Regions from separate parts of the Bradyrhizobium barranii subsp. barranii genome, predicted to be linked through region 3. Evidence: predicted binding sites of a transcription regulator. Region 3 holds the regulator's gene; each other region holds the start of a gene.
The links. The regulator PhoB, encoded in region 3, activates phosphate uptake and scavenging genes when phosphate is short. The targets are predictions, from matches to a motif close to TGTCATNNANCTGTCAT.
Positions count from the first base shown of each region.

Region 1 (7,134 bases), 4.3 Mb from region 3:
CCCGACACTCAGATCAGGGTTGCGCTCGCCTGTGTAGCCGCTGACAGCAGTCCAGCCGTTTAAGCTGTAGACAGGAGGTCGATCGCTTGTGAGTGCGGGCTGGGGATGGCCTTCGACATCGGGGGGAGTGTCCGACTGTTTGCGGTTCGTTGCATAGAAAAACTCAACGATACGTGTGTCGATTCTGGAGTCTTGAATCGCGCCGCCTTGGATATCCGGGTCTATTTTGGTGCCGCCGGGTTTAATCGTTGGCCTGATCGGGGCTGCTGTCACATCAAAAGGCGCGCGCCATGGCTCATCATCTGCCAGCGTGACGGGCCTAAACCTCTCGATAGAAATCCATTGAACTGAGTTGGAATCAGTGAGGAACTTCCAGTAACTCTCGTACTGTGTGTTCTGAATCAAAAAAGTCACGCTATTTGGCTCGCGCTCGCGCTCCGATGCCGATAGGCAGCCTCGTAGCCGGTCCGAAAAGCGAGCGTATCTCCCAACGAAATTTTTGGCAGCTTCCGGCTGAACAATTGCCGGCATTCGCTCTGGGGCCTTCCGCGAAAACGCTTCGCAGATCTGAAGGACGTCTCGCTCGGCGACGATCGGTTGCGCGTAGCTGCTCCCGAAGCTCGTTGCGAAGGCAATTGACCAAACAGCCAAGTATTTTAACCAATGCTGGGGCACGGCACTCCCCTCAAAATGAAAATGCAAGAGACCGGGCAGGCGTTCGTCGCGGAGTTTCTCTTCGTCCAGTGGGGCTCCCCGGCGGCCCCGCTCGGTAGTATGCAGTCGTCGTCGGACTTCGGCTGTTGAGAGTTGGGAAGGTCGGGCCTCATTGCCGCGCTCCAGCAAAGGTGTTGCAGCTCTTCACCAATCCAGTTGCGTAACCGACATCGAACCAATGATGGCGCTGCGCAGCGCTGCCATGAGTGAACGAGTCAGGCACTACGTACCCCAAGGCACTTTTCTGCAGGGTGTCATTGCCTAGTGCTTCTGTCGTTCGAATTGCCGCTGCTATGTCGCTCGCGTTGATCTTCGCTTTCTCTTTAATTTTACGCGCCCAAATGCCGGCGAGACAATCGGCCTGCAACTCGAGAAGAACTTGTAACTGGTTTCTCTCCGCCTCCGTTTCCATGCTCTCCTGAAGCTCGCGGACTTTTGGCATAATTCCCAGCAAGTTCTGAACGTGGTGTCCGATTTCGTGGGCTATCACATAGGCCTGAGGAAGTTGACAGTCGGCGCCGCTCGAATCGCAGGCGTGAAGTTCAGTCTGCATCTCTTGGAAGAACGAAAGGTCGAGGTAGACTTTCTGATCATCAGGACAATAAAATGGTCCCATGATTTTCTCGGCTAATCCGCAGGCTGCGTAGGTGGCGCTTGTGTACAGGACGAGACGGGGTGGCCGATAAGTTAGGCGATCGGATGCGAAGATTGCCTGCCAGACCTCCTCCGTGCTGCCCAGAACTCGCGAAACGAAGAGATATATTTTGTCGCGCGGCGCACCGGTCTGGTCGCCCGACCTCGCTGGAAGCTCAGCATAAAGCCACTCGGCTTGCGCGTCATCGCCACTCGTTGTTGCCGTGAATCCTTCACCGAATAGGCGAGCCCGCATGAAGCGGCCAACCTCGATCTGTTCAGTTTGAGCCGCGCCATGACGTTGGAGCGGCTGGACGGTTATTGGCTCGTGATAGCCGACCGTCATTTCCGTCGGAGGATTAAAGACAACTGAACCCGGACCAATCTTGTCGACTTGGTTACGGAGGATGGCAGCGGGGTCTATCGGTGCTGGGCGAACTGCCCAGGCTAAGCCGCCTGTGCAAAGCACCCAGGCAGCAACTGCTATCGAAACAAGCGGTCCTTTGGGCATTGCCGGCCCCCGGCGCTCACGATCCGTGCGAAAAGAGCATTCCAGGGTTGTATGTTCAATGAAATATTTCACACTTTGCGCGCGGCATAGGTGCACGCGATCGGGCCGCCGAATTGTTCCTCCGCGGACCTAAGCGCGTGGGCTACGATGCAAAGGCCCCAACCGCTTGGAGACTATCCGTTTTTTGACCGGACATTGGCGCGACGGCCTGTTCGCGAAGCGTCGTTCTCAGGCCGCGGCTTTGAGGGATTGCTCGCGATAGGCCCAGGGCAGTAGCTGGTCGATGCCGCGACTTGGATGTTCGTTGACGATTCTCGTCAGGACTTCGTTGAGATAGGCAAGCGGGTCGATGCCGCGGATTAGTCGTTCGACCGTATTGTTGTGGAGTTCGACGCGGCCGTCATCGATGAAGCGCGTCGAGCCTTGCCGGCGCAAGAGGGTGTCGAGCGCTGGATGATGTGCGCGATGGTTAAAATCCGAAGAACTCACTTTGAGCACAATTGGTCCGCTGCGCTGTCTCGGAAGCGTACTTCCCATCCGGCCCTCTGTGAGTGCACACCCTAGCTCGCGCCAAACGCCTTGAAAGTGATGATGGTCAGGGTGTCCTGGATGCCCGGCAGCACCTGCACCTTCTCGTTGATGAAGTGGCCGATGTCGGTGTCCTTATCGACGTAGAACTTCACCAGCAAATCGTAATGGCCGGCCGTGGAGTAGATCTCGGAGGCGATCTCGGCTTCGGCAAGCGCGTTGGCGACCGTGTAGGACTGGCCGAGCTTGCATTTGATCTGGACGAAAAAAGGAACCATTGCAGTCACTCCGAAGGCATATCTGGCGGCTAATAGGCCAAAACCGGCCGGATTTAGCAAGCGAACTTGCGGGCCACCGGGCATGCGCGCTAGGACGGGCGATGGCCTCAAGAACGCGGAAAATCGCCCCATGACGACGCCCGTGGCGCTCACCATCGCCGGCTCCGATTCGAGCGGTGGCGCCGGCATCCAGGCTGACCTGAAGACCTTTGCCGCGCTCGGCGTCTATGGCGCCTCCGCCATCACGGCGCTGACGGCGCAGAACACAAAAGGCGTCACCGGCATCCACGCGGTGCCCGCCGAATTCGTCACCGCGCAGATCGATGCCGTGTTTTCCGATCTCGAGGTCGGCGCGGTGAAGATCGGCATGGTGGCGCAGGCCGCCAGCATCGATGCGATCGCGGGCGCGCTGTCGCGCTGGAAGCCAGGGCATATCGTGCTCGATCCCGTGATGGTCGCAACCTCCGGCGATCGCCTGCTCGCCGCGGAGGCGGTGGAAGCCCTGCGCAAGAAGCTGATGCCGCTGGCGTCGGTGATCACGCCTAATCTGCCCGAGGCCGCGGCTCTGCTCGACGAGCCCGTCGCGACACGCGAGGCCGAGATCGAGAGCCAGGGGCGCCGGCTGCTGGCGCTGGGCTGCCGCGCGGTCCTGATCAAGGGCGGGCACGGCGAGGGCGCCGAAAGCATCGACTATCTCGTCGAGGCCGAGAACACGATCGCGCTTGCGGCGCCGCGCGTCGCCACCCGCAACACCCACGGCACGGGGTGCTCGCTGTCCTCGGCCGTCGCGGCGGGGCTTGCCAGGGGCGAGGATCTCGAGCGCGCCGTGCGGAACGCCAAGGCCTGGATCAGCGCAGCGATCGCGGCCGCCGACCGCTTCAGCGTCGGTCACGGCCACGGGCCGGTCCATCATTTCCACAAATTTTACTGATCCGGGCCGCCAGCGGCGCGCGGGACCGCTGCCGTTAACCTGATCAGCCATCGGTTCCGGGGTCTTGCGGAGGCCGTTGCGGCGTCATGTCGCCTGATTGTCGCATGCGACTGATATTCGCGGGACGGGCGAGGCGAGGTTTGATTCGTATCCGAGGGTGCCTCAAAGGTTCATTGGTCATCCCCCTGTCACGGGATATTGTTACAGGCTGTCGCATGGGAAGTTACGATGTGAGTGACGAGAGCCCTGAAAGGCGCTTTCGCACGTTGTTCATCTCCGACGTTCATCTCGGAGCCCGCGGTTCTCAAGCCGACCTGCTGCTCGACTTCCTGCGATACCACGATGCCGACACGATCTATCTCGTCGGAGACATCGTCGACGGCTGGGCGCTGAAATCGAGCTGGCACTGGCCGCAATCGCATAACGACCTGGTCCAGAAGCTGCTGCGCAAGGCGCGCAAGGGCGCCAAGGTCATCTACATTCCCGGCAATCACGACGAGTTCCTGCGCAACTATTACGGCACGCATTTCGGCGGCATCGACGTGGTCGAGAACACCGTCCACACCGGCGTGGACGGCAAGCGCTATCTCGTCATCCACGGCGACATCTTCGACCTCGTGGTGCAGAACGCGCGCTGGCTCGCCCATCTCGGCGACAAGGCCTATGACTTCGCGATCCAGATGAATCGCTTCGTCAACTTCTTCCGGCGCATGTTCAAGGTGCCGTATTGGTCGCTGTCGCAATGGGCCAAGCAGAAGGTCAAGAACGCCGTCAACTATATCGGCGCGTTCGAGCAGGCGCTCGCCGCCGAGGCGCGGCGTCACGACGCCGACGGCGTGATCTGCGGCCACATCCACTATGCCGTGATCCGCGACGAGGGCGGCATCCGCTACATGAATTGCGGCGACTGGGTCGAGAGCTGCACGGCGCTGGTCGAGCATGACGATGGTCATTTCGAGATCATCACCTGGGCGGATCAGGCGCGGAAGCCGGCACAGGTCCCGCAGGTCGCAGCAAGGGCCGCTTGATGCGCATCCTGGTCGCGACCGACGCCTGGCACCCGCAAGTCAATGGTGTGGTTCGGACGCTGACCAAGCTCGCAGACGCCGCCGAGGGGCTCGGCGTCGAGTTCACGTTCCTGACGCCGCAATCGTTCCGCACCTTTGCGATGCCGAGCTACCGCGATGTGCGGCTCGCCATGCCGCGCCCGGCGCGGATCGCGAAGCTGATCGAAGAGGCGCGCCCCGACAGCATCCACATCGCGACGGAGGGGCCGATCGGACTGATGGTCCGCCGCTATTGCCGCCAGCGCAAGCTGCCGTTCACGAGCAGCTTCCACACCCGCTTTCCCGAATATGTCCGCGCCCGCGTGCCGGTTCCGGAATCCCTGATCTGGCGGGCGCTGCGCCGATTTCACGCGCCCAGCCGCGCCGTGATGGCGGCAACGCCGGCGCTCGCCCGCGAGCTTGGCGAACGCGGCTTCGACAACGTCGTGCTGTGGCCGCGCGGCGTCGACACCAGCCTGTTCCACCCCCGTGGGATCGACCTCTGCCTGCCGGCGCCGGTGTTTCTCTCGGTCGGCCGGATCGCGGTGGAGAAGAACCTCGAGGCGTTTCTCGATCTCGATCTGCCCGGCACCAAGGTGATCGTCGGCGACGGCCCGGCGCGGGTCGCGCTGGAAGAAGCCTATCCGGATGCGATCTTCCTGGGCGAGAAGCACGGCGAGGCGCTGGCGGCAATCTATGCTGCTGCCGACGTGTTCGTGTTCCCCAGCAAGACCGACACGTTCGGCCTGGTCCTGCTGGAAGCGCTAGCCAGCGGCCTGCCGGTTGCGGCCTTCCCGGTGAAGGGCCCCCGCGACGTGATCGGCGATGCACCGGTCGGCGCCCTCGATCACGATCTGCGCAACGCCTGCTTCGCGGCGCTCGACGTGTCCCGGCAGGACTGCGTCGAATTCGCCGCCAATTACACCTGGGAGGCCTCGGCGAGGGCATTTGTGGACAGCATCAAGGCGGTTGGCGCGGTGCTTCCAGGCAGGAATGGGGCGGAGCAGGTTAGTTTCGTAGCCTGAAAACCAAGGTTCATCGCGCGCAGGTGTCTTGCCCCGCGCCTCGTCCGGCGCGATAACGTTAGGCATGACCGAACAGCTCCTCCCGATCGGCCCTGCCGATATCGATGCAGCAGCACGCGTGATCGCGCCCTTCGCCATCCGCACCCCGCTGTTGTCCTTTCCCGTGCTCAACGAGCGCGTCGGCGCAAAGGTCTTCCTGAAGCCGGAGATGCTCCAGCGCACCGGCTCCTTCAAGTTCCGCGGCGCTTTCAACAAGGTCGCCTCGATCCCGCAGGACAAGCGCGCCGGCGGTGTCGTCGCGTTCTCGTCCGGCAACCACGCCCAGGGCGTGGCGGCGGCTGCCAAGATCCTCGACATGCACGCGACCATCGTGATGCCCGCGGATGCGCCGCTGTCGAAGCGCGAGCGCACCAAATCCTACGGCGCCGAGGTCGTGCTGTACGATCGCGACCGCGACGACCGCGAGGCGATCTCGCGCGGCATCGCCGAGAAGCGCGGCGCGACGCTGGTCAGGCCCTATGACGATCCGTTCGTGATCGCGGGGCAGGGCACCGCAGGTCGTGAGATCGCGGAGGACATGGCTGCGCTCGGCCTCAGCCCCGACATCGTGGTGGCGCCGGCCTCCGGCGGCGGCCTGATCGCGGGTGTCGCCACGGCAGTGAAGGCGCGCTATCCGCTCGCCGAGATCGTGGTGGCCGAGCCCGAGGCGTTCGACGATCACGGCATTTCGCTGACCGCCGGCCACCGCGAGCCGCATGGGCCTGCGGGCCGCACCATCTGCGATGCGCTGATGGCCCTGATCCCCGGCGAGATGACCTTTGCGATCAACAGCAAGCTCTTGGCGCGCGGCGTGACGGCATCCGACAAGGAAGTCGGTGCGGCCGTGGCCTTTGCCTATCGCGAGCTGAAGCTCGTGGTCGAGCCGGGCGGTGCTGTCGGTCTTGCCGCACTGCTGGCAGGACGTCTCGACGTCGCCGGGAAGAACGTCGTCATCGTCCTCTCCGGCGGCAATGTCGATGCGGATCTGTTTGCCGAGCTGGTTGCTTAGGTTTCGGACCTTCTAACATGAGGAAGGGGCAGAGCGTCGCCGCTCTGCCCCTTTGTCGTTTCGCTTGTGGCGATCAGCGCATGAAGCCGCGGTGATTGTTGCCGCCGCCCATGGAGGGCGCCTGGTTCATCGACTGCCGGAAGTTGTTGCCGCCGTTGTTGACCACACGGTTGGTCGCATTGAATTGCGGGCGGTTGTTCTGCTGGTTGTTCTGGACCTGCACCTTGTTCACCGGGTTGTTGTTGAGCTTCACGCCGGTGTTGACGCGGATCGGGTTGTTCTGCGTCTGAACGACCGGCTTCGTATCGACGGTCGTGCCACCCTTGCCGACATTCACCGGCATGCTGACGATCTTGCCAGGCGTGCCTTTGGTCGTGCCGTTATTGTTGCTGCCGCCATTCTGCGTATTGTTGGTCGCGG
Region 1 is NZ_CP086136.1:7,199,710-7,206,843, reverse strand. It holds gene J4G43_RS35285 (alpha/beta hydrolase) at 1-675, opposite strand, end outside; gene ypfJ (KPN_02809 family neutral zinc metallopeptidase) at 824-1,930, opposite strand; partial or broken gene J4G43_RS35275 (transposase domain-containing protein) at 2,087-2,296, opposite strand; gene J4G43_RS35270 (Lrp/AsnC ligand binding domain-containing protein) at 2,419-2,664, opposite strand; gene thiD (bifunctional hydroxymethylpyrimidine kinase/phosphomethylpyrimidine kinase) at 2,795-3,595, shown strand; gene J4G43_RS35260 (UDP-2,3-diacylglucosamine diphosphatase) at 3,811-4,623, shown strand; gene J4G43_RS35255 (glycosyltransferase family 4 protein) at 4,623-5,666, shown strand; gene J4G43_RS35250 (threonine/serine dehydratase family protein) at 5,731-6,714, shown strand; gene J4G43_RS35245 (caspase family protein) at 6,788-7,134, opposite strand, start outside.
Region 1: a site for PhoB is predicted at 3,771-3,787, ahead of J4G43_RS35260 (UDP-2,3-diacylglucosamine diphosphatase). Genes of this name have one in related genera too.

Region 2 (7,134 bases), 350 kb from region 3:
AAAAGCCCGCCACGGTGTTGCGGAATTTGTGACAAATGGTAGCGGGCGAGCCCGCGATGTCGGAATCGCACGATTCCAGCGATTAACCACGTCTGCTCGCCAGGATTGCGGGCGAGGGCGACATTCAGCCGCGCGTGGACGGTTGCAGCGAATGTGTTAGTTTCCCACATATCCAATGGGTTCGGACCCCCGATTATGAGCCAGAATTTAGTCGGCACAGATCGGTATCCGAGATAGAATTTGACGAACCGGCGGCATGGCGACCCTCATGCCGGACCGGGCTAACCAACGGGAATTCGACCATGTCGGACCTAGACCGTAACTACGCTTCTCCTTTCGGCAGGGCCGCCGGGCGTGTTGACGCCGCGACGGTCGATGCCGGCCTGCGCGCCTATATGCTGCGCATCTACAATTACATGAGCATCGGCCTCGCCATCACCGGCCTGGCCGCGCTCGGCGTCTATATGGCCGCCGTGACCGACGTTCCGACCCCGGAAGCCGTCCGCGTCGGCAAGCTGTTCCTGACGCCGTTCGGCTACGCGATGTTCGTCAGCCCCCTGAAGTGGCTGTTCATGCTCGCGCCGCTCGCGATGGTGTTCGTGATCTCGGCGGGCATCAACCGTCTCGCCCCCTCGACCGCGCAGATCCTGTTCTGGGTGTTCGCGGCGCTGATGGGCATCTCGCTGTCCTCGATCTTCCTGGTGTTCACGCACACCTCGATCGTGCGGGTGTTCTTCATCACCGCGGCCACGTTTGGCGCGCTGAGCCTCTACGGCTACACCACCAAGCGTGATCTGACCGGGATGGGCTCGTTCCTGTTCATGGGCCTGATCGGCATCATCATCGCGAGCCTGGTCAACCTGTTCCTGGCGAGCACGATGCTGCAGTTCATCGTCTCGGTGGTGGGCGTGCTGGTGTTCGCGGGCCTCACCGCCTGGGATACCCAGCGGCTGAAGAACGACTACATCTACGGCTACGCCTCGGCCGGCGGTGACATCGCAGAGCGTGCGGCCATCACCGGCGCACTGTCGCTGTACCTGAACTTCATCAACCTGTTCACGCTGCTCCTGCAGCTTCTCGGCCAGCGCGACTAAGCGCTTCGACGAGCGAACGGATACGAACCCCGGCCGAGAGGCCGGGGTTTTTGTTTGGGCCGGGATGCGCAACGCCCCCCGCTGTCATCGCCCGCCTTGTGCGCAATTGCGCACTGGGGCGAGCGATCCAGTATGCCGCAGCGGCTCGGTTCTAGCCGCGCTGTCTCGGAGTACTGGATGCCCCGCCTGCGCGGGGCATGACAGCGGAGAAGATTGGAGGGCTGCTGCGCTGGCGATGACGGAGCATGGGGAAGCGGTGTTGCCCCTTCCAGTGACCGCGGGAAGGCTCTAATCTCGCCGCCATGTCCGCACCTGAGATCAGGCCCGCCATTGAGGCCGACCTTCCCGCCATCACCGCCATCTACAAGCAGGCCGTCCGCGAGGGCACCGCGACATTCGAGCTGGCGCCGCCGGATCTGGCCGAGATGACGCGCCGCTACCGCGCGCTGATCGACGGCGGCTATCCCTATTTCGTCGCCATCCTCGATCGTAGCGTCGCCGGCTATGCCTATGCCGGCGCCTACCGGCCGCGGCCGGCCTACCGCTTCACGGTCGAGAACTCGATCTATCTCGATCCCGCGTTCCACCGCCGCGGCATCGGCTCGTTGCTGCTGGAGCGGCTGATCACCGAATGCGAGGCGCGCGGCTTCCGCCAGATGATCGCGGTGATCGGCGATTCCGCCAATGCCGGTTCGATCGGCGTGCACACGCGCGGCGGTTTCAAGATGATCGGCACGCATCCCAATGTTGGCCTGAAATTCGGCCGCTGGCTCGACACGGTGATGATGCAGCGGGATCTGGGCGAGGGCGCGAGCACGGTGCCGAAATAGCCTCGTAGGGCGGGCAAAGCGACTTGTCCGCCGTAGCTCGGAGAGCGAAGGCGGAAGCGTACCCACCATGCCCGGCGATTGAGGAAAGATGGTGGGCACAGCGCGGTGCGCCTTTGCCTACCCTACGGCACCGTCCGTAAGGCTAAACCACCGCCAACTTGCGATCGATCACCAGCAGCACGCGCTCGAGCTCATGGCCGCGGCGCAGGATCAGGCCAGTCGCCGAGATCACACTGTACATGCCCTGCTTGCGCGCCAGCCGCGGGTCCTTCTCGATGCGATAGATCGGCACTTCCGAGGCGCGGCGGAAGACCGAGAACACCGCGCGGTCCTTCAGGAAGTCGATGGCATAGTCGCGCCACTCGCCGTCGGCGACCATGCGGCCGTAGAGGTTGAGGATGCGGTTCAGTTCCAGCCGGTTGAATGTCACCCGGTTGGGTTGGGCATTCGCAGCGGTGGGGCGCGCCACTGCGCGCTGCTCGCTCGGATCGGCATCCTCCGGCGTCAGACTCATCGAGCGCCTCCTCATCTCGCGGCATGATCGCATCCGCGAAGGACCGTCCCCGGAACCGCGGATCATGACAATTGCATGATCGCGCCAACCGTTCCCCGCCGCAAGGGGCTCTTCACTCAACTGATTGAATCGGGTGCGAATCGGAGCACACGCAGGAGTGGAATTCTATCGCGGCAAACCGTCACGGGATCGTTAGAAGGAATCTTGATATCGCCGCTTTTCCGCCAAGCGCCTGCCGCCCTGCATTGCGAAAAGACCTGTGTGCGTTGACCCGGTCCTTTCGGTTCCGGATTCCTCAGCCCCCAGCCCCCCGGGACCGTCAGGATCGGGTCTGTACGCGCGACAAGGAGGGCCAACGCAAGTTGGTCCTTTTTGGTTTGTGCCGAGATGTTTCCGGCACGACCAACTTCCCTCTGATTGACGCGAAGACGACTCTCTCCCCTCATCCTGGGGAGCCGCGAAGCGGCGTCTCGCAGGATGGAAGGCCGCTGCATCAGCCGCGCCTGCATGGTTCTCGCGGCGACGAGTAGCATCGTCCGCCTCGCGCGCAAGGGCGCTCCTCACCATGAGGCGTGAGAGCGAGTACGACGCTGGCGAGAGAAATCTGATCTAGTGCAGCGACGTGTACGCTGCGCCGAGCATCGCACCCGGCTTCTCACGGCTGCCGTCCTGGACATAGACCACAGCGCCGTCGACGCCGTCGCGCGTGAGATTTTCCAACGGCACCGTCCAGCTTTCCGGACGCCCGTTCCAGTCGCCGACCTTGAGCAGGTTGCGCACGACGTTGTGATAGGTGATCTGCTGTCCGCGATTTTCGCCGCGGCTGATTGCGATCGGCACCGATTTCGTGATCGAGCAGATCCAGACCTCACCGTGCGAGACCGCCGACTCCTTGCTCGCCGCCACCGACACGTTGATCTGCTTGCCTGCAAGCGACATCGTCACCGGCACGCTCATTACGCCTGCGCCGTTGTCGGTCTTGCCGATCGCGCTCTCGATGCCGGCGCGATCGCTGCCGATGACATGCGTCGAACCGTTGACCACGACTTGCGGCGTATAGACCTCGCGGTCGCCGCGCATGCGCGAATAGGCGCGCTGCCGCGCCGAGAAGCGCGAATCCGCAAGCGTGTCCTTCCAGCCGAGATAATCCCAATAGTCGATCGGCATGCTCAGCGCGATGATCGACGGGTCGTTGGAGAGATCGCCGATGACCTGGTCGGCGGGCGGGCAGGAGGAGCACCCCTGCGATGTGAAGAGCTCGACTACGGCGCGAGGATCAGCCTCGGCGGGACGGATGACGGCGACGATGGCGCAGATACCAAGTGCTCCCGACCAGAGTGCACCGGACCAGCGCGAAACCAGATTAGAAGCCATCATTGCAGTCATTTTGAACGTCACACCTCGCACGCGTGGGGGAAGATCCTATCGCCTGATGGTCACCGTAGTCTTACGGGCATCGTACATTCAACCGTCCGGGGCGAGGTTTTCCGCCGGGCGGGACCATCGGACGCGTGTTCTAACGCACGAAGGCGGCATTGTGATAGGCCGCCCTCGTTTAACCTTCTACTCACGTCGCGGTGAGCCACCGTTCACAAATTCGCGCTTAGGCCGCGAGCTTGCGCAGCACGTAGTGCAGAATGCCGCCGTTCCGGTAGTAATCGAGCTCATCCAGCGTATCGATGCGGCAAAGCAGCGAAACCCGCTGCAACGAACCGTCGCCGGAGACGATCTCCGCGGTCAGCTTCTGACGCGGCTTCAGGTCGCCGACCAGGCCGCGCAGCGTGACCTTCTCGTCGCCCTTCAGGCCGAGCGACGACCAGGAGGTGCCCTCTTCGAAGGTCAGCGGCAGCACGCCCATGCCGACCAGGTTGGAGCGGTGGATACGCTCGAAGCTCTGGCAGATCACGGCGCGGACGCCGAGCAGGCGCGTGCCCTTCGCAGCCCAGTCGCGCGAGGAACCGTTGCCGTATTCGGCGCCGGCGAACACCACCAGCGGCACCTGCTCCTGCTGGTACTTCATCGCGGCGTCGTAGATCGACATCTGCTCGCCGTCGGGCCAGTGCTTGGTGAGACCGCCTTCCGGGATATTTCCGTCAGCGCCCTTCAGCATGAAGTTCTTGATGCGGATGTTGGCGAAGGTGCCGCGCATCATCACTTCATGGTTGCCGCGACGCGTGCCGTACTGGTTGAAGTCGGCCGGACGCACCTGGTGTTCGCTTAGATATTTGCCGGCGGGCGAGGTGAGCTTGATCGAACCGGCCGGCGAGATGTGGTCGGTGGTGATCTTGTCGCCGAACATGGCGAGGATGCGCGCCTCGATGATGTCGGTGACCGGCTCCGGCTCCTTCTTCATGCCATCGAAATAGGGCGGGTTCTGCACATAGGTCGAGCTCATGTTCCAGCGATAGGTCTCGCTCTCGACCGTCTTGATCTTGCGCCAGTTGGTGTCGCCCTTGAACACGTCGGCATACTTCTTCTTGAAGATCGACGCGGTCACGAACTTCTTCATGAAGGCGTTGATCTCCTTCGTCGTCGGCCAGATGTCCTTGAGGTACACCGGCTTGCCGTCCTTGCCTTCACCGAGCGGCTCGACGGCGAGGTTCTTGGTGACGCTGCCTGCGAGCGCGTGGGCGACGACCAGCGGGGGCGAAGCGAGATAGTTCGCCTGCACGTCCGGCGAGACGCGGCCTTCGAAGTTGCGGTTGCCGGAGAGCACGGCGGCCGCGACGATGCCGTTGTCGTTGATCGACTTCGAGATCTCCTCGGGCAGCGGACCGGAATTGCCGATGCAGGTGGTGCAGCCGAAGCCGACCAGGTTGAAGCCGACCTTGTCGAGATCGGCCTGCAGACCGGAATCGGCGAGATAGGCCGCGACCACCTGGCTGCCCGGCGCGAGCGATGTCTTCACCCACGGTTTTGCCTTGAGGCCCTTGGCGGCAGCGTTGCGCGCAAGCAGGCCGGCGCCGATCAAGACGCTCGGATTCGAGGTGTTGGTGCAGGAGGTGATGGCGGCGATCACGACGTCGCCATGACCGATCTCGAAGTTCTTGCCGTCGACGGCAAAGCGCTTCCCGGGCTCGTCGGTCTTCTTGTACTCGGTGCCGAGCGCGAGCGAAAAGCCTTCGGCGACCGACGGCAGCGCGATGCGGCCTTCGGGACGCTTCGGACCGGCCATCGAGGGAACGACGTCGCCGAGGTCGAGGGTCAGCGTTTCCGTGAACACCGGATCGGCCGACTTGGCGGTGCGGAACAGGCCCTGCGCCTTGGCATAGGCCTGCACCAGCGCGACGCGCGCCGGAGCGCGGCCGGAGGTCTTGAGGTAATCGAGCGCAGCAGCGTCGACCGGGAAGAAGCCGCAGGTCGCGCCATATTCCGGCGCCATGTTGGCGATGGTCGCCTTGTCGGCGACGGACAGGTGATCAAGGCCGGGACCGAAGAACTCGACGAACTTGCCGACCACGCCGAGCTTGCGCAGCATCTGCGTCACGGTCAGCACGAGGTCGGTCGCGGTGACGCCTTCCTTCATCGCGCCCTTCAGCTTGAAGCCGACGACGGTGGGCAGCAGCATCGACAGCGGCTGGCCGAGCATGCAGGCTTCCGCCTCGATGCCGCCGACGCCCCAGCCGAGCACGGCGAGACCGTTGACCATGGTGGTGTGGGAGTCGGTGCCGACGAGCGAGTCGGGATAGGCGACCTCGAAGGTGCCGGTCTTCTTGCCGACCGTCATCTTCTCCTTCTTGGTCCAGACCGTCTGGGAGAGATATTCGAGATTGACCTGATGGCAGATGCCGGTGCCGGGCGGCACGACCGAGAAGTTCGAGAACGCCTTCTGGCCCCACTTCAGGAACTCGTAGCGCTCCTGGTTCTGCTTGTATTCCTCGGTGACGTTCTTGCCGAAGGCCTTGTTGTCGCCGAAGAAATTCACGATCACGGAGTGGTCGATGACGAGGTCGACCGGCACCAGCGGATTGATCTTCTCGGCATCGCCGCCGAGCTTCTGCATCGCGTTGCGCATCGCGGCGAGGTCGACCACGGCCGGCACGCCGGTGAAATCCTGCATCAGCACGCGGGCCGGGCGGAATGCGATCTCATGCTCCAGCGACTTCTTGCGCAGCCACTTCGACACCGCCACGATGTCTTCCTTCTTGACCGTGCGGCCGTCCTCGTTGCGCAGGAGGTTCTCGAGCAGAACCTTCATCGAATAGGGGAGTTTCGAAATTCCCTTCAGACCATTCTTCTCGGCCGTGGGCAGGCTGTAATAGACATAGGTCTTGGCGCCGACCTTGAGGGTCTTTTTGCATTTGAAGCTGTCGAGCGAGGTCATGTAGGAAATCCCAATTGTTAGTTATACCCGGCAAGGGGTATTTTAACACCGTCAGCGAGTCCGGCTGGGTCGCTTGCAGGGGCAGGTTAAGTTGCTGCATCAAGTAGTTCCGGGCTTATAGAAGCTTTCTAACCGCGCCGCCACAGCCACAAACGTGCCGCAGCAATCCGCGAGCCAAAAATTCCCATGCGCTACCCCAAGATTTCCTGAGGCCAGGCTTTGAGCGGATTGAACCAAGGCAAGATGCAGCTGTCCGGACGCGGGGTCGTCTGCGTGCGCGGCGGCCGCGAGGTGTTCTCCGGGCTCGATTTCGAGGCGGTCTCGGGCGAGGCCGTGGCGGTCGTGGGCCGCAACGGCTCGGGCAAGACCTCG
Region 2 is NZ_CP086136.1:436,088-443,221, reverse strand. It holds gene J4G43_RS02085 (ABC transporter permease) at 1-32, shown strand, start outside; gene J4G43_RS02080 (Bax inhibitor-1/YccA family protein) at 303-1,094, shown strand; gene J4G43_RS02075 (GNAT family N-acetyltransferase) at 1,397-1,924, shown strand; gene J4G43_RS02070 (DUF2794 domain-containing protein) at 2,067-2,438, opposite strand; gene J4G43_RS02065 (DUF1223 domain-containing protein) at 3,048-3,824, opposite strand; gene acnA (aconitate hydratase AcnA) at 4,042-6,762, opposite strand; gene ccmA (heme ABC exporter ATP-binding protein CcmA) at 7,006-7,134, shown strand, end outside.
Region 2: a site for PhoB is predicted at 2,503-2,519, ahead of J4G43_RS02070 (DUF2794 domain-containing protein). Genes of this name have one in related genera too.

Region 3 (7,134 bases):
ATCCGGGCTACAAGTGAGATTACTTCACCGCGTCAAAGCACCAGGCCAGAATGCCCTTCTGCGCATGCAGGCGGTTTTCGGCCTCGTCGAACACGACCGATTGCGGGCCGTCGATCACTTCGTCCGTGACTTCCTCGCCGCGATGGGCGGGCAGGCAATGCATGAACAGCGCATCGGGCTTGGCCAGCGACATCAGCTTCGAATTGACCTGATAGGGCTTGAGCACGTTGTGACGGTGCTCGCCTTCCTTGTCACCCATCGACACCCAGGTGTCGGTGACGACGCAGTCGGCGCCCTTCACGGCGGCCTCGGGATCGGTGCCGAGCACGATCGGCGCGCCGGTGGCCTTGATGAAGTCCCGCATCACCTTTTTCGGCGCAAGCTCCGGCGGCGTCGCGACATTGAGCTTGAACTTGAAGCGCTCGGCGGCATGCGCCCAGGACGCCAGCACGTTGTTGTCGTCGCCGGTCCAGGCCACCGTCCTGCCCTCGATCGGGCCGCGATGCTCTTCGTAGGTCATGAGGTCGGCCATCACCTGGCAAGGGTGCGAGCGCCGCGTCAGGCCGTTGATGACGGGCACCGTCGCATATTCCGCCAGCTCCAGCAGGGCCTCGTGATTGAGGATGCGGATCATGATGGCGTCGACATAGCGCGACAGCACGCGCGCCGTGTCGGCGATGGTCTCGCCGCGGCCGAGCTGCATCTCGGCGCCGGTCAGCATGATCGGCTCGCCGCCGAGCTGGCGCATGGCGACGTCGAACGAGACGCGGGTGCGCGTGGAGGGACGCTCGAAGATCATCGCCAGCGTCTTGCCTTCCAGCGGCTTCACCGGCTGGTGCGCTTTCTGCTTCGCCTTCATGGCGGAGGAGGCCGCGAGCATGCTCTTGAGCTCCGACAACGGGAGCTCGTTGATATCCAGAAAGTGCTTCGGGGACTTGCTCATCAGCTTGCCGCCCGATTGGTCTGACTGGACGAGATCGCGGCGCAGGCGCGTTCGAGCCGCCCGACGCTGTCCTCGATCTCGGCTTCGGTGACGATCAAGGGCGGCAGGAAGCGCACGACATTGTCGCCGGCGCCGACCGTGAGCAATTTTTCGTTGCGCAATGCCGCGCCGAGATCGCCTGACGGCACCACGGCCTTGATGCCGATCAGAAGGCCTTCGCCGCGCACTTCGCTAACGATGTCAGGATAACGATCGATCACGGAGGCGAGCTTCTGCTTGAGCAGCAGCGACATCTTCTGCACGTGATCGAAGAAGCCGGGCTTGAGCATGACGTCGAGCACGGCGTTGGCAGCCGAGATCGCGAGCGGATTGCCGCCGAAGGTCGAGCCGTGCGAGCCGGGCCCCATGCCGGCAGCCGCGTCCGCGGTCGCCAGCACCGCGCCGATCGGGAAGCCGCCACCGAGCGCTTTGGCCAGCGACATCACGTCAGGCGTGACGCCGGTGCGGCGATGCGCGAACAGATCGCCGGTGCGGCCCATGCCGGTCTGCACCTCGTCGAACGCGAGCAGCAGGCCCTTCTCGTCGCAGAGCTGGCGCAACGCCCTCAGGAAGGCGGGCGTTGCCGAACGCACGCCACCCTCGCCCTGGATCGGCTCGATCAGGATGCCGGCGGTCTGCGGACCGATCGCCTTCTTGACGGCTTCGATGTCGCCATGCGGGACCTGGTCGAAGCCGTCCATCGGCGGGCCAAACCCTTCGAGATATTTTGCCGAACCGGTCGCGGCGAGCGTTGCCAGCGTGCGGCCGTGGAAGGCGCCTTCGAAGGTGATGATGCGGTAACGCTCCGGATGGCCCTTGGAGAAGTGATGATGGCGGACGAGCTTGATCACACCTTCCAGCGCTTCGGCGCCGGAATTGCAGAAGAACACGAAGTCCGCGAAGCTTTCGTTGCACAGACGCGCGGCGAGCTTCTCGCCGTCCGGGCTCTGGAACAGGTTCGACATGTGCCAGAGTTTGGTGGCCTGCTCCTGCAACGCCTTGACCAACGCAGGATGAGCATGGCCGAGCGCATTCACCGCCACGCCCGAGGTGAAATCGAGATAGCGATCGCCATTGGTCGCAATCAGCCAGCAGCCTTCACCGCGCTCGAAACCGAGGTCGGACCTCGCGAAAACGGGGAGCAAATGCGGCGCTGCGCTGTTAGTCATGACGATCACTTGAATGTTGCGGACGGTGTGAGCGTGCATTGCGCAACGCACCATTGACCGGCCCGGAAAACGAAACGTGCCGCCTTTTAAGGGCGGCACGTATGACTATCTTATGCCTGGTGAAACCGGTGTCAATGCCGCCCGGAAAGCCTCGCGAAACGCAGAATCCGTAGTCTTGCGGTGGCGATTTTGCGTATTTCCGCCACGGAACATGTGGAAGCGAGTCGGCGGACTCTTGCGCGTGAGTCACGCCATATTGTAGCGTTTGGCTTGTCAGATACGACATCTCGTGCAGCAGCTCTGATCCTCTAAGTCCTCATGTACCGGCGTAAGCGTTCGGGCGCATCTGGTGCGCCCGGCGAGCCTTAAGGGATTCTGGCGGCACGGGTTTTTCGAAGCTTAGGCATTCGCCGTGCGGCCGCCAGGATGGCAGGCGCCGGCGAAGGAAAGGGTGCAATGACCGTTTTGACCTGGTCGGATGATCGCGTCGAGCAGCTGAAAAAGCTCTGGGAGGCCGGACTTTCGGCCAGCCAGATCGCCGCTGAACTCGGCAATGTGACCCGCAATGCCGTAATCGGCAAAGTGCACCGGCTCGGCCTGTCGGGCCGCGCCAAGAGCCCTTCATCGGCAGCGCCGCGGCCGCGCAAGGCGCGTCCGGCGCAGCACATGATGCGGGTGACCCGCCCGATCGCACGCGGCAACACCGCGCTGGCGCAAGCCTTCGAAGTCGAGGTCGAGGCCGAACCGGTCACCTACGACAACGTCGTGCCGATGAGCCAGCGGCTGTCGCTGCTGGAGCTGAACGAGGCGACCTGCCACTGGCCGGTCGGCGATCCCTCGAGCCCGGATTTCTTCTTCTGCGGCGGCAAGGCGCTCTCCGGCCTGCCCTACTGCGCCCAGCACTCGCGCGTGGCGTATCAGCCCGCGGCCGATCGCCGGCGCGCGCCGGCGAAGCCGGGTCCGCGCTGAGGTATCGGATTAGCTGACTACGAAGACGGCGCCGTCACGCGTGACGGCTCAACTCACTCGGTGTCGTCCCTGCGAACGCAGGGACCCATAATCCCGGCGCGTAGTTATTGCGCGGGATGATCACTCCGAGTCGTCGCCAAACCACTCCCTGTGGGTATGGGTCCCTGCGTTCGCAGGGACGACATTGAGGATGCGGTGGCAGCCCGCTAAATCACGTCTGCCACAGCAACCCCTTACGCCTGCTCCGCCTTCGCAAAGCGATCGTCCAGTGCGTAGCCCGCGCCGCGGACGGTGCGGATCGGGTCCTGCTCGCGGCCGAGATTGAGCAGCTTGCGCAGGCGGCCGATATGGACGTCGACGGTGCGCTCGTCGATGTAGATGTCACGGCCCCAGACGCTGTCGAGCAGCTGCTCGCGCGAGAACACGCGGCCGGGATGCTCCAGGAAGAACTCCAGCAGGCGATACTCGGTCGGACCGAGATCGATCGGCCGGCCCGAACGCGCCACGCGACGCTTGTCGCGGTCAAGCTCGATGTCGCCATAGGCGAGCACCGTGGCAAGCCGCTCGGGGCTGGCGCGCCTGAGCAGGCCCTTCACGCGTGCCAGCAGCTCCGGCACCGAGAACGGCTTGACGATGTAGTCGTCGGCGCCGGTCGCAAGGCCCCGCACCCGCTCGCTCTCCTCGCCGCGCGCGGTGAGCATGATGATCGGGAGCTGCTTGGTCTCGGGCCGGGTGCGCAGCCGCCGGCACAGCTCGATGCCGGAGAGGCCCGGCAGCATCCAGTCGAGCACGATCAAATCGGGGATATGCTCCTTGAGGCGGGTGTCGGCATCGTCGCCGCGCATCACCGTCTCGACGTCATAGCCGTCGCCTTCGAGGTTGTAGCGGAGAAGCTCGGTGAGAGCTTCCTCGTCCTCAACCACCATAATGCGTGCGCCCATGGTGTTCGTCGCTCCTTAAGTGTTCGGGACCGTCGTGGCGAAGGTCGTCATGTCGCCCTTCGGCCGCTTGTCGGTGATCGCCTGGCCCTCGATCATGTAGAACACGGTCTCGGCGATGTTGGTGGCGTGGTCGCCGATGCGCTCGATGTTCTTGGCGCAGAACATCAGATGGATGCAGAACGAGATGTTGCGCGGATCCTCCATCATGTAGGTGAGGAGCTCGCGGAACAGCGAGGTGCAGATGGCGTCGACTTCCTCGTCGCCCTTCCACACCGCCATCGCCGCCGGCAGATCGTGCGCGGCATAGGCGTCCAGCACCGACTTGACCTGCTGCTGCACGAGGTCGGTCATGTGCTCCAGGCCGCGGAACAGCTTGAGCGGATGGAAATCCGTCTCCAGCGCCGCGACGCGCTTGCCCATGTTCTTGGCGAGGTCGCCGATCCGCTCGAGATCGGTCGCGACGCGCATGGCGCCGACGATCTCGCGCAGATCCACCGCCATCGGCTGGCGGCGCGCGATGGTGAGCACGGCGCGCTCCTCGATCTTCTTCTGAAGCGCGTCGAGCTCGGCGTCGATGGTGACGACGCGCTGGCCGAGCGCGACGTCGCGGCGGATCAGCGCGTCGACGGAATCGACGATCATGCGCTCGGCGATGCCGCCCATCTCAGCGACCAGGCGCGTGAGCTCCTGGAGGTCGGTGTCGAAGGCCTTTGCGGTATGTTCAGAACCCATGTTCCGTCTCCTCAGCCGAACCGGCCGGTGATGTAATCCTGCGTGCGCCGGTCGGTCGGCGACGTGAAGATCTTGCTGGTGTCGTCGAACTCGATCAGCTCGCCGAGATACATGAAGGCGGTCTTGTCGGAGACGCGCGCCGCCTGCTGCATGTTGTGGGTGACGATCGCGATCGTGTAGTTCTCGGACAGCTCCTGGATCAGCTCCTCGACCTTGGCGGTCGAGATCGGGTCGAGCGCCGAGCAGGGCTCGTCGAACAAGATCACCTCGGGCCGCACCGCGACCGTGCGGGCGATGCAGAGGCGCTGCTGCTGGCCGCCGGAGAGCGACAGGCCGGAGGCGTTGAGCTTGTCCTTGACCTCGTTCCACAGCGCGCCGCCGCGCAGCGCCTTCTCGACGCGGTCGTCCATCTCGGACTTCGAGATCTTCTCGTAAAGGCGGATGCCGAAGGCGATGTTCTCGTAGATCGTCATCGGGAACGGCGTCGGCTTCTGGAACACCATGCCGACGCGGGCGCGCAGCAAATTGAGGTCCAGCTTGGGGTCGAGGACGTTGGTCTGGTCGAGCATGAGCTGACCGGTGACGCGCTGGCCCGGATAGAGGTCGTACATCCGATTGAAGATGCGCAGCAGGGTCGACTTGCCGCAGCCCGACGGGCCGATGAACGCCGTGACGCGGTTGGTGCCGAGCGCCAGATTGATGTTCTTCAGCGCGTGGTGCTCGCCGTAATAGAAATTGAGGTTGCGCACCGTCACCTTGGCCGGAGCTTCGGGCAGCACCGGCGCCTGGGGCAAACCACCGGCCGCGCTCATCGTACGGAAAGATCACTCATTTTGCGGTCCTCTCGGCGCTCAGAATGCGCGCGCCAATATTCAGGGCAAGAACGGTCAGGGTGATGAGCAGCGCGCCGCTCCAGGCGAGCTGCTTCCAGTAGGCGTAGGGGCTCTGCACGAAATTGTTGATGGTGACCGGCAGGTTCGCCATCGTCTTGTTCAGACCCAGGCTGAAGAACTGGTTCGACAGCGCGGTGAAGAGCAGCGGCGCGGTCTCGCCGGCGACGCGGGCGGTGGCCAGCATCACGCCGGTGATGAGGCCCGAGCGCGCCGCGCGATAGGCGATGCGCTTGATCACCAGCGAGCGCGGCAGGCCGAGCGCCGAGGCCGCCTCACGCAGTGCGTTCGGCACCAGCAGCAGCATGTCCTCGGTGGTACGCAGCACCACCGGGATGACGATGACCGCGAGTGCGAGTGCGCCGGCAATCGCCGAGAAGCCGCGCATTGGCACCACCACCGCACCATAGATGAACAGGCCGATGATGATCGAGGGCGCCGAGAGCAGGATGTCGTTGATGAAGCGGATCACCGAGGTCAGGCGGTCGTTGCGGCCGTACTCGGCGAGATAGGTGCCGGCGAACAGACCGAGCGGCGCGCCGATGCCGACGCCGAGCACGGTCATGATGATCGAACCCACGATGGCGTTGCGCAGGCCGCCCTCGGTCGAGCCCGGAGGCGGCGTGTCCGCAACGAAGAGCTCCAGGTTCAGGCCGGCAATGCCGTTGTAGAGCAGCGTCATCAGGATCAGCGCGAGCCATGTGACGCCGAAGGCAGCGGCAGCCAGGCAGAGCACACGGATGACGATGTCCATGCGGCGGCGGCGTGCGTAGATCGGGTTCATGTTACTTCCCCGCCTTCTTTTCAAGACGCATCAGCATCAACCGTGCAGCCGCGAGCACGAAGAATGTCAGCACGAACAGCAGCAGGCCGAGCAAGATCAGGCCGGACTGGTGCAGGCCGTCGCTCTCGGCGAACTCCGATGCGATCGCCGCCGAGATCGTGGTGCCCGGGGCGAAGATCGACGACGAGATGCGGAACGAGTTGCCGATGATGAAGGTCACCGCCATGGTCTCGCCGAGCGCGCGGCCGAGCGCCAGCATGACACCGCCGATGACGCCGACGCGGGTGTAGGGGATCACCACGCTGCGCACGACTTCCCAGGTGGTGCAGCCGACGCCGTAGGCGGCTTCCTTGAGCACCGGCGGCACCGTCTTGAACACGTCGACCGAGATCGAGGTGATGAAGGGCAGCACCATGATGGCGAGGATCAGCGCCGCGTTGAACAGGCTGAGATAGGACGGCGGGCCTGCGAAGATCGCGCCCAGCACCGGGACGCCGTCGAAGATCTTGATCATGAAGGGCTGGAACGTGTTGGCCAGGAACGGGCCGAGCACGAAGAAGCCCCACATGCCGTAGATGATCGAGGGAATGCCGGCGAGCAGCTCGATCGCCATGCCGATCGGGCGGCGCGCCCATTGCGGGCAGAGCTCGGTCAGAAAGATCGCAAT
Region 3 is NZ_CP086136.1:787,651-794,784, reverse strand. It holds gene argF (ornithine carbamoyltransferase) at 20-943, opposite strand; gene J4G43_RS03875 (aspartate aminotransferase family protein) at 943-2,151, opposite strand; gene J4G43_RS03870 (GcrA family cell cycle regulator) at 2,608-3,120, shown strand; gene phoB (phosphate regulon transcriptional regulator PhoB) at 3,354-4,061, opposite strand; gene phoU (phosphate signaling complex protein PhoU) at 4,077-4,793, opposite strand; gene pstB (phosphate ABC transporter ATP-binding protein PstB) at 4,805-5,605, opposite strand; gene pstA (phosphate ABC transporter permease PstA) at 5,622-6,467, opposite strand; gene pstC (phosphate ABC transporter permease subunit PstC) at 6,469-7,134, opposite strand, start outside.

Region 4 (7,134 bases), 5.2 Mb from region 3:
AAGTCGCTGAAGACCCCATCGACGCCGAGCCGGTAGAATTTGAGATATTCAAGGCTCGGGTCGCCGCGATAGTCGGCGGCAAGATACTTCTTCTCGTTCCGAAACGTGAAGACATGGACGAAAAGACCGAGCTTGTGCGCGTCCGCGACAAGGCTGGTCGCGTCCTGCGTCGAAGCCTCCGGCGTCGATCCCTTGTAGGGCGTGCCATCGGCGTTGCTGTCCTTCCACGGCGCGATCTTGAGCGGAACGATATAGGCCTTCCACGGACCGATGCCCTCGGCATAGGTCTTGATCTCGGCAAGCCCCTCGGGCGTCAGCATCGCATCGTACAAGCGCGCATCGCCCGCAACCGTCCAGTCGAACGGGCGCGAATTCGTGATGTTGTTGAGGAGAACCTTGCCGGTTTTGAAGTCAATTCCGTTGCCGTCGACGAGTTGGACCTGCCGCGTCTGGAGGCCGTGGCTGCGCATATATTTCAGGCTGCCGGGTTCGAAGCTCTGGACCAGGATGGGAGCGTCCTTGGTGTTGAGGCCGTTATCCCTGATGATCTTGATCAGGGCATCCTCGAGCGGACGGCTGCCGGCCGCGCCGCAGCCATTGGCGATCGCCTGGGCATTGTTCCATGTCGGGTTCTTGGTTTCGGGATAGACGAGGATGGTCCGCCCGGTCTCCTTGCTCTTGACCTTGGCGATGTCGATGACGTCCTGGAAGCTGATGATAGGGAGCTTGCCGTTGAAGACTTTCGGCCGCTCGTTGGCCGCGTCATAGGTGGTGCCGCCGATCCATTGCTTCAGCTCGGCCATGGTGAAGTCGCTGATCGACCAATCGTTGGTATGATCCTCGCCGTCCACGATCAGCGACTTCAGCACCGATTTGGGATCGGCCGGGTCGCTGAGATCCGTCAGGTAGTCGGCAGGCACGCCGGTGGCCGACGGGGCCTTGACGCGCACACCGGGCACGGTGCGCTTGCGGGCAGCGACGGCCGCATTGGTCTTCGTAACCTCGGCAATGTTGGTGTTGTCGCTCAGCCAGGGGTTATGACGCACGACCAGAACGCAATCCTTGGTCAGGTGCAAATCCTCTTCGAGCGCATCGGTCCCGAGCGCCGCGGCGAGGTCGTACGACGCCTCGGTCTCTTCAGGTACCAGGCCCGGCAGGCCGCGATGGCCAAGGACCAGTGGCGCCTTTCCATCGACGGTCAGGAAGGGCTTGGCGCCAGCTGGCGCCGGGCCGGACTGTGCAAAGGCCATCGACAGCGGCAGCACTGCCGCGCCGAACAGCATCGCTGCGACACCCATTGTCCGTCCTGAACGACTGTTCCGCATCACCAAGCCTCCGTCTTTGCCCGGCATCGCTTCGAATGCCGCGGGCGCCGAACCGAATACGGTCGGCGCTGTCGTATTGTCTCAAGACTCTGACAGACGGATGACGACGGAGAGGGCAGCGCAAAGGTTGCGCCGCCCTCTCCTGCCCCATCAGATCTTGCCCAATCAGATCTTGCCCGATCAGAAGAAGCCAAGCTTCTTCGGGCTGTAGCTGACCAGGAGATTCTTGGTCTGCTGGTAGTGATCGAGCATCATCTTGTGGGTCTCGCGACCGACGCCCGACTGCTTGTAGCCGCCGAACGCGGCATGCGCAGGATACGCATGGTAGCAGTTGGTCCAGACCCGGCCGGCCTGGATAGCCCGGCCGAAGCGGTAGCAGCGGTTGGCATCGCGACTCCAGACGCCGGCTCCCAAGCCGTAGAGCGTGTCGTTGGCGATCGCGAGCGCTTCGTCATCGGTCTTGAAGGTCGTGACCGAGACGACGGGACCAAAGATCTCCTCCTGGAAGATTCGCATCTTGTTGTGGCCCTCGAACACCGTCGGCTGGACGTAGAAGCCGCCGGAAAGATCGCCGCCGAGCTCGGCACGACCGCCGCCGGCCAGCACCTTGGCGCCCTCCTGCTTGCCGATGTCGATATAGGAGAGGATCTTGGCGAGCTGCTCGCTAGATGCCTGCGCGCCGATCATGGTGTCGGCCGCACGCGGGTCGCCCTGCTTGATCGCGGCGACGCGCTTCAGCGCCCGCTCCATGAAGCGGTCATAGATATCGGCGTGGACCAGCGCCCGGCTCGGACAGGTGCAGACCTCGCCCTGGTTCAGCGCGAACATCACAAAGTCTTCGATCGCCTTGTCGAAGAAATCGTCGTCCTCGGCGGTGACGTCGTTGAAGAAGATGTTCGGCGACTTGCCGCCGAGCTCCAGCGTGACCGGGATCAGGTTCTGGCTGGCATATTGCATGATCAGCCGGCCCGTGGAGGTCTCGCCGGTGAAGGCGATTTTCGCGATCCGCGGGCTGGAGGCGAGCGGCTTGCCGGCCTCGAGGCCAAAGCCGTTGACGATGTTGAGGACACCGGGCGGCAGGAGATCGCCGATGATCTCGGCCCAGACCATGATCGAGGCCGGCGTCTGCTCGGCGGGCTTGAGCACCACGCAATTGCCGGCGGCGAGCGCCGGCGCGAGCTTCCAGCAGGCCATCAGCAGCGGGAAGTTCCAGGGGATGATCTGGCCGACCACGCCGAGCGGCTCGTGGAAATGATAGGCGATGGTGTCGTGGTCGATCTCGCCGATCGAGCCTTCCTGCGCACGCACCACGCCGGCGAAATAGCGGAAATGATCGATCGCGAGTGGCAGGTCGGCGGCGCGGGTCTCGCGGATCGGCTTACCATTGTCCCAGGTCTCGGCAACCGCAAGGCGCTCCAGATTCTCTTCCATCCGGTCGGCGATCCGGTTCAGGATCGCGGCGCGCTCGGCGACGCTGGTGCGTCCCCAGGCGCCCTTGGCGGCGTGCGCCGCATCGAGGGCGGCCTCGACGTCCTGCGCATTGGAACGCGCGATCTTGCAGACGATCTGGCCGTTCACCGGCGAGGCGTTGTCAAAGTACTTGCCGGAGATTGGCGCGACGAATTTGCCGCCGATGAAATTGTCATAGCGTTCGGCGAACGGAACCTGGGTGACGCCGAGGAATTCCACCTTGTTCATTGATCACTCCCGATGTTTGCTGTTTGCGCAATTCGTCGCGTGGTCACGACTTGCGCCAACGATGTCGCGGGAGCGTTTTCCTGTCAGCCCGGACGTGAGCGATGGCCGGCCCGACCTGTCGCAGTTCTGCGACAGGTGACGCAGCTGCCCCCACACACTCAGCCCTCATCCTGAGGAGCGCGCTCTTGCGCGCGTCTCGAAGGATGGCCGCGAGCACAGCCAGGCCTGCATGGTTCGAGACGGCAGCTTCGCGGCCTCCTCACCATGAGGGTTGAGTTGGTGGGCGCGGAAGAAAAATAGAGCCCCAGCTCAGTGCTTCAGTTCGAACCGCTTGAGCTTCCTGTGCAGCGTGGCGCGGCTGACGCCGAGGGCCTTGGCGGCGGCCGAAACATTGCCGCCCGCGCGCAGCAGCGCCCGCTGCAACACCGCGCGCTGGCCGCCGGCAAGATGGTCATGCGCGGGTTCGCCGCCGAGGAGGTCAGCCGCGGGCACCGGCTGCAAGGGACGGCCGGGCGCAATCCCGAGTCCCACCCGCGCGGACCGGGTCGCGCCGATCACGAGATCATCTGCATCGACCGCGACGAGGCCGCCGGCCTGGCCGTCCGCGCCTTGCGTCAGCACAATGCGGGCATGGGCGAAGGCGCGGCGAAACAGATCGGCCTCGATGCGCCTCGCCGCCTCACCTGCCGCGAGCGCGATCAGATTGGAAAACGCATCGGTCCGGTCGGCGCGGCAGGAGGAGACATCGAGCACGCCCGCAAACGCCGCCTCGTGATCGTAGATCGGAACGGCGGTGCAGCTCAGAAGCGTGTTGCGGGTGAAGAAATGCTGGTCGCGGTCAATCGTCAGCGGGCGCTGCTCGACGACGCAGGTGCCGATACCGTTGGTACCTTCATGCTCCTCGCTCCAGAGCGCGCCGGTCCACAGGCCCCAGGATTGGAACGTCGCATCGTCCACTGCTGTGCCACGGCGGTCGACCGGCACGCCCGCACCGTCGGCGAGCAGCACGCAGCAGCCGCTCGCGCCGACCGCCTGATAGAGCCGGTCCATCGCGCCTTGCGCGGCGGCGAGCAGCGGCGCGACGCGCTCGCGCGCCTGCCGCAACTCGACATCGCTCAGCCGCATCGGCGCGCTGCGGCCGGCGGGATCGAGATGATGCAATCGGGACGAACGGCGCCACGAGGCCAGCAGCGCGGAGCGCGCGGCCTGGCCTGACGCAATGGCGGCCTCGACGCGGGCCGCGTGATGCCGGGACATTGGCCCATTCATCACTGTTTCCTCCGGGTGGCAGTCTAGGCTGCGCCGGCACGGCCCGGTTGATCTGCGTCAACTCAGGCAGACGGCGGCAGAAGCCATGGGGCCGTTGCTGCGTTGCCGTCAAGGCGGCAGCCCGGTTCCAAGCCTAAGACTTTCGGTAGAATTGCTACACGGTTGCGGGATTTCGGCAGCGGCTTTCGATGCCGGTTTCGAATGCTGCGGAAAGCGCTACTTCGCCGGGATCATCCGAACGAGATCGTGCGGATTGACATAGTCGAGCTGATAGCGCGCCCGCTCGTCCAGCATGTCAGGATCGATCCGCGATGTCCGCAGCAGCGACACGCGCTGCTCGCTCTTCGCGCGCTCGCGCTTGAGCTGGGCGAGCTCGCTCGTCAGCGCGATGATCTCCTGGTCGAGTTCCTGACGGGCGTTGAGACCGTATTTGCCGGTGTAGGCGTTGACGCCGAAATAGCCGACGATAGCGGCCGCCATCGCATAGAGGGCAAGGCCGGTCAGGATCGATTTCAGGCGCGCGCGGGAGACCATCTTGGGAAGATGCGGCAAGTTGGTTAAGGGAGTGCTAATCGCCTCCCCCTTCGCGTTCCAATCCATACCCCCAGCCGTCATGCCCGGCCTTGTGCCGGGCATCCACTTTCTTCGTCACCACGAGCCAAGACGTGGATGGCCGGGACAAGCCCGGCCATGACGAAGAAAGACCTCAGCCGTGGTGCTTGGCCACGTGCGCGGCAAACGCGTCGATATAGGCCTGGAGTACGGGCTTCAGAGATTCCTTGGTCAGGTTCCCCTCCGCATCGAAGGCATCGCCGACCGCGTTCAGATAGGTCTCGGGCTGCTGCAGGATCGGGCCGGTAATGCCCGGCAGGATGTTCTGCAGCGTCTTGGCGGCGCTGACGCCGCCGAGCGGGCCCGGCGAGTTCGAGATGATGCCGACCGGCTTGCCGTTGAACGAGCTCTTGCCATAGGGGCGCGAAGCGACGTCGATGGCGTTCTTGAGCACGCCCGGGATGGCGCGGTTGTATTCGGGGGTGACGAAGATCACGCCGTCCGACTTCTGCAGCTTCTCGCGGAAGGACAGCCAGTCCGCGGGCGGCGCGCCCTCGAGGTCCTGGTTGAAGAACGAGATGCCTGCCAGCGTGATGACCTCGAGCTTGAGCGAGGCCGGCGCGAGCTTTGCGAGCGCGTTGGCGACCTTCAGCGAGAAGCTGTCCTTGCGCAGGCTGCCGGCGATCACGACGATGTTGTAGGCCATGGATTGTCCTTGGGGCTTGAGCGGAAGTTCCGGGGCGGCACTTAAGCGATCCCGGTCGATGGATGCAAGTGCATGAACCGGTCCCGTTTGGAAACGCTGAGTTTCTCGAAAGCAGATGGTCGCTACGATCCAAAAACAATCAGGCCGCCCGAAGGCGGCCTGACGTTTCTCGCAAACCCCTAGCCCGGTTCAGATCGTCGGATTCCACGCCGACGGGACCAGGCGGTATTTCGCGCCGTCCTTCTCGACATGGCCCACCGAGGGGAAGGTGAAGTGGAAGCCGATCACGGTCGCCTTCTCGGCTGCCGCCATGTCGTAGAATTTGTGGCGCGTCGCCTGCGCCATCGCGCCGTCGTTGTCGAACGCCACGTGCCAATCCGGATTGCGCAGGAAGAACTCCGGAATGTTGGTGACGTCAGATTGGATCAGCACCTTCTTGTCGCCAGAGGCCACCGCGAACGAGGTATGACCCGGCGTGTGGCCGGGCGTCGCGATCGAGGTGATGCCCGGGGCGACCTCCTTGCCCCACTCGTATTTCGTGACCTTGGATTCGAGGCCGGCAAAGGTCTTCTTCACGTTGGCGAAGTAGTTCTTCGTCATGTCGTTCGGAGCCTTGGCCGCGTTCTCGTCGCTCGCCCAGAACTCCCAATCCTTCGCCGGCACCATGATCTCCGCATTCGGGAACGCCAGCGCGCCGTCGGCGAGACGAATACCGTTGGTGTGATCAGGATGGAGATGCGACAGCAGCACGACGTCGATGTGCTTCGGGTCGACGCCGGCAGCGGCGAGGTTCTGCAGCGTACGGCCGACCGCGCCCTTGCTCGGCTCGAGATTGGCAACACCGTTGCCGGTGTCGATCAGGACCAGCTTCGAGCCGGTGTTGATGAGCTGCGGATTGAACGGCACCGTGACCATGCCCTTCGGCATGTACGCCGCCTCGCCCGCGGCCAGCGCTTCCTCCTTCGGCAGGTTGACCACGAACTTGTCGGGCATCGGGAAGGTGCGCGCGCCGTCGTTGATCGAGGTGCACTCGTAGCTGCCGACCTTGTAGCGATAGAAGCCGGGCGCCTGTGCCCCGCTTTGCGGCACCGAGGCACTGGCGGTGGTCGGTCCAAGTCCGGTTACGGCCGCCGCGCCCATAGCGGCAGCGCCCGCGAGCAGGTCGCGGCGATTCAGATCAGTCATGGAAGTGTCCCCTTCTTTGCTTGCGGTTGCCCCGCTTTCAATTGCGGCGCAAATGTTCCCGCGCTTCGCTCAGAAGGCAAGTCCTTCTTTGGATGGTGTGCCGTGGCACATCACGAAGATTTATTTGGGTTGATGAGGAATTTTTCGCCGGTGGCCCGTTTGGCGTAGACCCCGATGTTGGCGGGATCGAGCGCCTCCTGAAGCGACACCACTTTGGTGTAGTGGCTGGCGAAGGTCGTCTTCAATTCGTCGACGACGCGCTGGCGCAGCCTGGCTCCGTCGGCCTGCCCGATCTTCATCAGGAACGGAAACAGCAGCCAGCCGCCGACGCCCCAGGCCATGCCGAAGCCGCGCGGCAGCTCGATCGGGCGGATATCGAGCGCGCCGTAGACGTAGACC
Region 4 is NZ_CP086136.1:5,972,710-5,979,843, forward strand. It holds gene J4G43_RS28875 (glycerophosphodiester phosphodiesterase family protein) at 1-1,298, opposite strand, end outside; gene adh (aldehyde dehydrogenase) at 1,506-3,023, opposite strand; gene J4G43_RS28885 (helix-turn-helix domain-containing protein) at 3,333-4,292, opposite strand; gene J4G43_RS28890 (FtsB family cell division protein) at 4,509-4,826, opposite strand; gene J4G43_RS28895 (NADPH-dependent FMN reductase) at 4,999-5,550, opposite strand; gene J4G43_RS28900 (MBL fold metallo-hydrolase) at 5,740-6,735, opposite strand; gene J4G43_RS28905 (zinc-binding dehydrogenase) at 6,846-7,134, opposite strand, start outside.
Region 4: a site for PhoB is predicted at 1,415-1,431, ahead of J4G43_RS28875 (glycerophosphodiester phosphodiesterase family protein). Genes of this name have one in related genera too.